Regions from separate parts of the Mesorhizobium sp. WSM4976 genome, predicted to be linked through region 1. Evidence: riboswitches for the same ligand, from Rfam matches in the RefSeq annotation. Region 1 holds a riboswitch; each other region holds the start of a gene.
The links. Region 1 has a riboswitch for cobalamin ahead of P9272_RS26970 (CbtB domain-containing protein). Riboswitches for the same ligand answer to the same signal wherever they lie in the genome.

Region 1 (2,195 bases):
CAGGCGCTCGACGGCGGCGCCGAAGCCGAGGCCGACGACCGTCCACAGCACGAACTGCATGCCGAGCGAGGCGACGCGGAACTGCCATAGCACCGTCGCGGAGAAGTCCTCCGGCACTTCGTTGATGTCAGGAAGAGCTGCCTTCACCAGCGCGAACACCACCAGGAAGGCGAGCGCCGCGACGATCGAGGCATTCCAGGCGCCCAGCCGGTTCCACAGCCGCTGCGCAAGGCCAACCGCTGCCACCATCGCCACGATCGAAACCACGATCATGATGAAGAACAACTCGGTCCGGTAGGCGATCGTTTCGGCGTTGCCGACCGCGGGCGGGTTGGCCGGGTATTTGAGGCTCGGAACCACGATCACGGCAAGGAAGCCGAGCAGCGCGATGAGCGCCGAAGTGCCGCGCGGCCCAAGCGAGCCCAGCCGACCATAGGCATAGGCAAAGACCAGCGAGAACAGCCCGCCGAGCGCCGCGCCATAGACCAGCACGCCGGTTGCCAGGCCGATGCCTGCCTGCGTGGCGCGGCTGACCATCTCGGGCTCCGGCGCGCCGCCGGCCGCCTGGGCCTGCTGTTCCTCGAAGGCGATCGCCTTGTCAACCTGCGGCTCGCCGTAGACACGCGCGAAGGCGAACGCCAGAATCCCCGCCACAAGCCCGACAAGCATGCCGCGCAGCAAAAGTTTTCCGACCATGTCACTAACCCTTTATGGAAAGCGGGTTCAGCGAGGCTGAAACCGCCTAGTGGCAGGGGAAGCCGAGCAGGTGGCGGCCGTCATGCACGAATTCGTGCACCGCCGTGCCACGGATCAGCGAGGTCGCGCCTTCTTCCGCGCCGACGAAATAGATCATCAGCATTAGCATCAGGCCGGCGAAGATGGCCCAGGGCAGAAGCTCGCGGACGGGAATCGCAACCGGGCCGTAGGTCGGGGCGAAGGTGGTGTCGGACATTTGACCTCCTGTGGGATGCTGCGTCCCGTTGATCCAACTGTGCTGCGGGATAAGGCCTGACTTTCGGCTGGTGCCGATCACAGTGGCGCGACCGTGCCGGACTCGCACCGGCTTCCAATCCCGTATAGCGCTAAAACACTTGTCAGCACTTCGTTCGCCTGTCAACGACATGTAATGGCCAACGCGGCTTCGCGCGGCCGAAATTTCACTGGACCACGGAGTTTTGGGATGTTCGCCCGCCTGACGATGATCGCAAGCGGCGCGACGCCCGGCATGCGCAAGGGCCGTTTTCCGAAGGACGAGGCGCCGGAGCCGAGCGCGTTCGACCGCGCCGGCGCGCTCGCTTCGTCGCTGCGCCGGGCCGACCGCGTCTGGGCAAGTCCGGCGCTTGCCGCGCGCAGGACGGCCGAGGCCCTTGGCCTGGAAGCGACGGTCGAGCCGCTGCTTGCCGAACAGGATTTCGCGCGTTGGGCCGGCCGAAGCTTCGAGGAGGTGCGGGCCGAGGACCCGGAAGGCATGGCAGCCTGGCTCGCCGATCCGGACGCCGCGCCCCATGACGGCGAATCGCTTGCCGCCGTCGCCCGGCGGGTTGCTGCGCTGATGGAGCGCCCGGCCGGCGAGAGCGGCCACACCATCGCGCTCACCCATGCCGTGCCGATCCGCGCCGCCATCGTGCATGTGCTGGGCGCGCCGCTCTCCTCGGTCTGGAAGATCGACATCGAGCCGCTGTCGCTCACCGAGTTCCGCAGCGACGGCCGCCGCTGGGTGCTGCATGCGAGCGGGGTGATCGCCGGCGGCTAGACGGTCGGGCGCGGGTCGATCCCGCGCGGATCCCCTCAAGCTTCGACAACCGTCAGCACCTGTATCAAGGCTCGTCGTTTCAGCGATCGCTAACGGAACGGAAACGCATCGCTGCTATCGTGCTGCCCCGTGGCGAGGAAACCCTTGCCCTAGGAGCCCGCCGGATATGGCCAATTATCCCGAGACCGAGCGCCGTCTTCATGTGCGCGAATTCGTGCTCAAGGAAGCCACGATCATTGCCGGGGCCGTAAAAGTCGGCTGCTCGGTCCGCAATCAGCACGAGCAGGGCGCGGAACTGCGCGTCCCCGCCGATACGGACATACCGGAACGCTTCCTGCTCGAGGTTCCAGCCGACGATATAACCTATCGCGCCTTGGTGCGATGGCGTCGCAACGACCGCATCGGCGTGGCGCTCTACAGCAACGCGCCGAGGGACTGATGG
Region 2 (2,195 bases), on a different contig from region 1:
CAAGCAGCACCGAGGGGTCGACCTTGCCCTGCGCGGTCGGCACGACCTTGACGGCGCGCGCGACGTGCTCGCCGATGACGGCGTTGGCGCGAGCCGAGCCTGCCGCATCCATCAGGTCGCTCTTCGACAGGATGATCAGGTCCGCGCAGGCGATCTGGTCCTCGAACACTTCTTCGACCGGATCGTCATGGTCGAGGGAATCGTCAGCCGCGCGCTGCGCCTGCAGCGCGTCCATGTCGGAGGCGACCCGGCCTTCGGCCAGGGCCGGGCCGTCGACCACGGCGACGACGCCGTCGACAGTGACGCGGCTCTTGACCGTCGGCCACTGGAAGGCCTGCACCAGCGGCTTCGGCAAAGCGAGGCCGGAGGTCTCGATCAGGATGTGGTCGACCTTCGGGGTGCGTGATAAAATCTGGTCAAGCGCCGGCACGAAGTCATCGGCCACGGTGCAGCAGATGCAGCCATTGGCGAGCTCGACGATGTTTTCCTCCGGACAGGTATCGACGCCGCAACCCTTCAGGATCTCGCCGTCGATGCCGACATCGCCGAACTCATTGACGATGATCGCCAGCCGCTTGCCCTTGGCGTTTTCAATGAGGTTGCGGATCAGCGTCGTCTTGCCGGCGCCGAGGAAGCCGGTGACGACGGTGCAGGGCACGCGGGAAACGGAAGCGTTCATGGTCAGTCCTTCAGCATATCGAGGGGAGGGATGCGGGCAACCAGGCCGCGCTTAAGGGAATCGGGCCGGCCGCGCCAGGGGATCAGGCCGTCGGTCGAGGTGGCGAAGAGCTTTGCGCCGGCGACGAGATCGGCGCCGCTGGTCGTGTCGAGGTCCCCGAAGACGTAGCTCCAGCAGCCGTCGCGCAGAAGTGCCGCGCTCAGGCGGCGCTTGCAATTGCCGAGGCATTCGACGGTACGGATGCGGATCTTCTCGCCCGATGCGGCGCGGCGCGTGTCCTCGGCCAGCAAGACGCCAGCGCGCGGATGGGCGTCCGAGCCGGTTTCGTCGCGGCAGGACGAGCAGACGATGACGGTGACGCCAGCCAAAGTGCCGGGCTCGGACGAAATGTCCGCGATGTTTGCCGGGAAACTGCCGTTGCGATCCAAAACCTGGCTCCTTGCCCGGAAAACCCGCCGGGCATTCGGATACTTAGAGTCTCAGACGGCAGGTCTCCTGGCTCGCGGGTCTTCGCCTCAGGTGCCGCCTTCCCGGGAACATCCCAGTGGTTTTCGGCCGAGGCTCGTCGCTTACAGTTGCGGGGACAGCCGCGGATTTGGGTTTTGGCCCGCACCGCATTCCCTCTTGGCTCCTCCCTTTGCCGGGAGAAGACCGTCCGGGTCAGGGTTTAGGCTCTCGGCTAGGCGCCTGTCAACGCGCGGCTACGACACCTTGATGTCGGCCAGCGCCGGACCGAGGTCGCCCGCTAGCGCCACCTCGATCGCTTCCAGGCCAAGCCACGCCTGCATCTGCTTCAGTTCGTCGAAGAGTTGAGCGGCCGTTTCGGCTGGGGCGCCGGCCTCTGCATAGGCGGCATGGACGCGCAGCACACTGGCCGGGCGATCGGCCCTCAGGTCGACGCGGGCAACGATGCGGTCACCGAGCAGGAAGGGCAGCACATAGTAGCCATACTGGCGCTTTTCGGCGGGCGTGTAGATCTCGATACGGTAGCGGAAACCGAACAACTTTTCCGTCCGGGTGCGCTCGAAGACGACCGGATCGAAGGGCGCCAGCAGCGCGCGGGCTTCTATGCGGCGTGGGATACGCGCGTCCTTGTGGAGATAGGCGGGCTTGTCCCAGCCTTCGACCTTGACCGGCAGCAATTCGCCGGCTTCGACCAACTCCTCGATGCGGTCCTTGGTATCGCCGGGCGCCAGACGAAAATAGTCGCGCAGGTCGCCATAGGTGGCGATGCCATGGGCGCGGGCCGAGATGCGCAGCAATTCGCGATGCGCGTCCTCAACCGAGGGCACGGGCAGGTCGAGCACCGCCTGCGGCAAAACGCGCTCGGGCAGGTCGTAATAGCGCTCGAAGCCGCGTCGGTAGGCCGTGGTGATGCGTCCGGCCCAGAACAGCCATTCGAAGGCATGCTTGGCCTCGCTCCAGCCCCACCAGCCGCCATTGCCCTTGTGGCCCTCGATATCGGAGGCGGCGATCGGCCCGCGATCGGCGACCTCTCTATAGATCTCGTCGATCA
Region 3 (2,195 bases), on a different contig from region 1:
AGCGTCACGAACTGCCCGGGCTTGTAGCGGAACCAGGTCTGATTGTCGGAGCGGAAGGTGAACGTCTTCACTTGCGGCGCCTCGTCGCTGACGCCGATCACTTCCAGCACCTGCAGCCTGTCGTTCCAGGGCGCCATCTCGTCGAGATGGCGATAGAGGCCGAGATCCGTCATCGCGTTCATCTCCTCAGCCCTCAGGCGACGCTGCGCAGCGCCGGGCGACCGTCTTCGGCGAGGCGCGGGCCGATGAAGGAGGCGTACCACTCGACGAACTGGATGACGCCACCCTCATGCAGCGCGGAATAGGGACCGGGCTCGTACGCCGGAGACAGGATGCCGAGCGCGTTTTCCTCCACGATTCGGCGGTCCTGATCGTTGGTCTCGGTCCAGACATGGGTGAGTTCTGTCAGATCGTAGTCGACGCCTTCCGCCGCGTCCTTGTGGACCAGCCATTTCGTCGTCACCGCGGTCTCGGTGGCGCTGATCGGCAGCACACGGAAGGTGACGGCATGGTCGATGAGGATGTGATTCCACGTGGTCGGATAATGGTAATGCATCAACGTCCCGATGCGATCGGCGGCGACGCCGGCGGACAGGTTTTTCGCCACGGCGCGCTTGCCGTTCATCGTGTAGCTAACGGCGTCGCGCAGCAGCGGTGCGCGCGTGGCGCGATATTGCCCGGCCGGATCGATCCGAAACCGGCTCGGCAGACCCGCCGCCTCGCATTTCGCCCAGTGCGCAAGGATTTCCGGGTCGCTGTCGGCGCCCTGCACACCTGTCACAGTCGGCGCTTCCGGGAAAGTCTTGCACAGTTCCGGATGGTTGCCGGCGCAATGATAGCACTCGCGGTTGTTTTCCCAGACGAGCTTCCAGTTGCCCTTTTCGATGATCGTCGATTCGAATGCGACCTTCGCCTCGCTCAACCGGTGCGGCAGGAGATAGGGTTCGATCATGGCGCGCATCGGCGCGAAGTCGGCCGGATCCTTTGCCAAACAAATGAAAATGTAGCCGCCGACGCTCTCGCAGGCCACGGGCCTCAGGCCGAACTGGCTTTTGTCGAAACCTTCCGCCATTTGGCGGGCAAACAGCAGCCGCCCGTCGAGTTCGTAAGTCCACTGATGGTAGGGACAGACCAGCTTGGCGGCAGTCCCCCTGTCGGTGTTGCACACGCGGCTGCCGCGATGCCGGCACGAGTTATGGAAAGCGTTGATCCTTCCCTTCTGGTCGCGGACCAGCACCACCGGATAGTCGCCGATCTGAACGGTGATGTAGCTGCCTGGTTTCGGCAGCTCGCAATCATGGCCGATGAACAACCAGTCGCGATACCAGATCAGCTCCATGTCGAGCTTGAAATAGTCGGGATCGGTGTAGAAGGGCTGCTCAAGCGAGTAGCCCGGCTTGCGGCTCTGCAGGAGCCTCAGCATCTCGTTACGCGCATCCATGTCCTGTCCTCGCATCAAGGGCTGAACTGGTGGTGATGGAGAAGAACGATCGCCACCGGCAGGGCCGGGCACGCGCCGTCCGCCTCTTGACCGCCCACCGCGATCAGTCGGGTTCAAAATGCCTCTGGCTGGTTTCCGGGCTTTGGAGCTGCCCTCGCGGGCGGTCGCAACACCTTCCCAGGCCCCTGGCCCAGTGGTCTCCCGTTGCGACTTCACTCCACCACCGTTGCGGGGGCAGCGCCGGATTTCGACCGGCTTCCCAATTCTCCGCCTCGTCGCGGCGAGGCGGCACCTGAGATGGCCTGATCTAACCACGACAGCCGGTTTTCCGTCGGCATGAAAACGACATCCCATCCATGCGGCGCGACAATAGGCGCCGTGTTCACGGTGCCGATTCCCGTCCCTTTCGCCTTGCCCTCCGGCTTCCGGGGCGAGGTTCGGGAGGGCTTTGATGGTTAATAGTATCAAAAAGTGACTATTAGCAGATTCTAAAATCGAACCGAACGGTTCGTTTCTGTTGACGGTGCGTGCAGAACGTTGTGAACGTCGGTGCTCGGACACACTTGGTGAGCCAACTGTCGAACTCAAATAACTTACTGATTTTATAGCATAAAAATTCGATCATAGGCATGCTTATGAAAACTTCAAGAGGCGGGTTCATGGTCCAGACGAAAAAACTTCGTGATTGGAATTCGGCAGTTGGCTCACCCAGATGAGCGCTGTCCGAACGACGCGATTTCATCCCCAAGACACG

Region 2: linked by a shared signal. The riboswitch ahead of P9272_RS10250 (DUF1636 family protein) and the one ahead of P9272_RS26970 (CbtB domain-containing protein) in region 1 are both predicted to bind cobalamin.
Region 3: linked by a shared signal. The riboswitch ahead of P9272_RS12690 (aromatic ring-hydroxylating dioxygenase subunit alpha) and the one ahead of P9272_RS26970 (CbtB domain-containing protein) in region 1 are both predicted to bind cobalamin.

The regions. Positions count from the first base shown of each region.
Region 1 covers NZ_JARTVT010000025.1:82,167-84,361, forward strand. The annotation lists gene P9272_RS26965 (CbtA family protein) at 1-696, opposite strand, end outside; gene P9272_RS26970 (CbtB domain-containing protein) at 743-952, opposite strand; adenosylcobalamin (AdoCbl) riboswitch at 951-1,095, opposite strand; gene P9272_RS26975 (histidine phosphatase family protein) at 1,181-1,753, shown strand; gene P9272_RS26980 (PilZ domain-containing protein) at 1,920-2,192, shown strand.
Region 2 covers NZ_JARTVT010000007.1:21,935-24,129, reverse strand. The annotation lists gene cobW (cobalamin biosynthesis protein CobW) at 1-679, opposite strand, end outside; gene P9272_RS10250 (DUF1636 family protein) at 682-1,107, opposite strand; cobalamin riboswitch at 1,147-1,350, opposite strand; gene P9272_RS10245 (winged helix-turn-helix domain-containing protein) at 1,381-2,195, opposite strand, start outside.
Region 3 covers NZ_JARTVT010000009.1:45,877-48,071, reverse strand. The annotation lists gene P9272_RS12695 (hybrid-cluster NAD(P)-dependent oxidoreductase) at 1-173, opposite strand, end outside; gene P9272_RS12690 (aromatic ring-hydroxylating dioxygenase subunit alpha) at 194-1,441, opposite strand; cobalamin riboswitch at 1,550-1,752, opposite strand.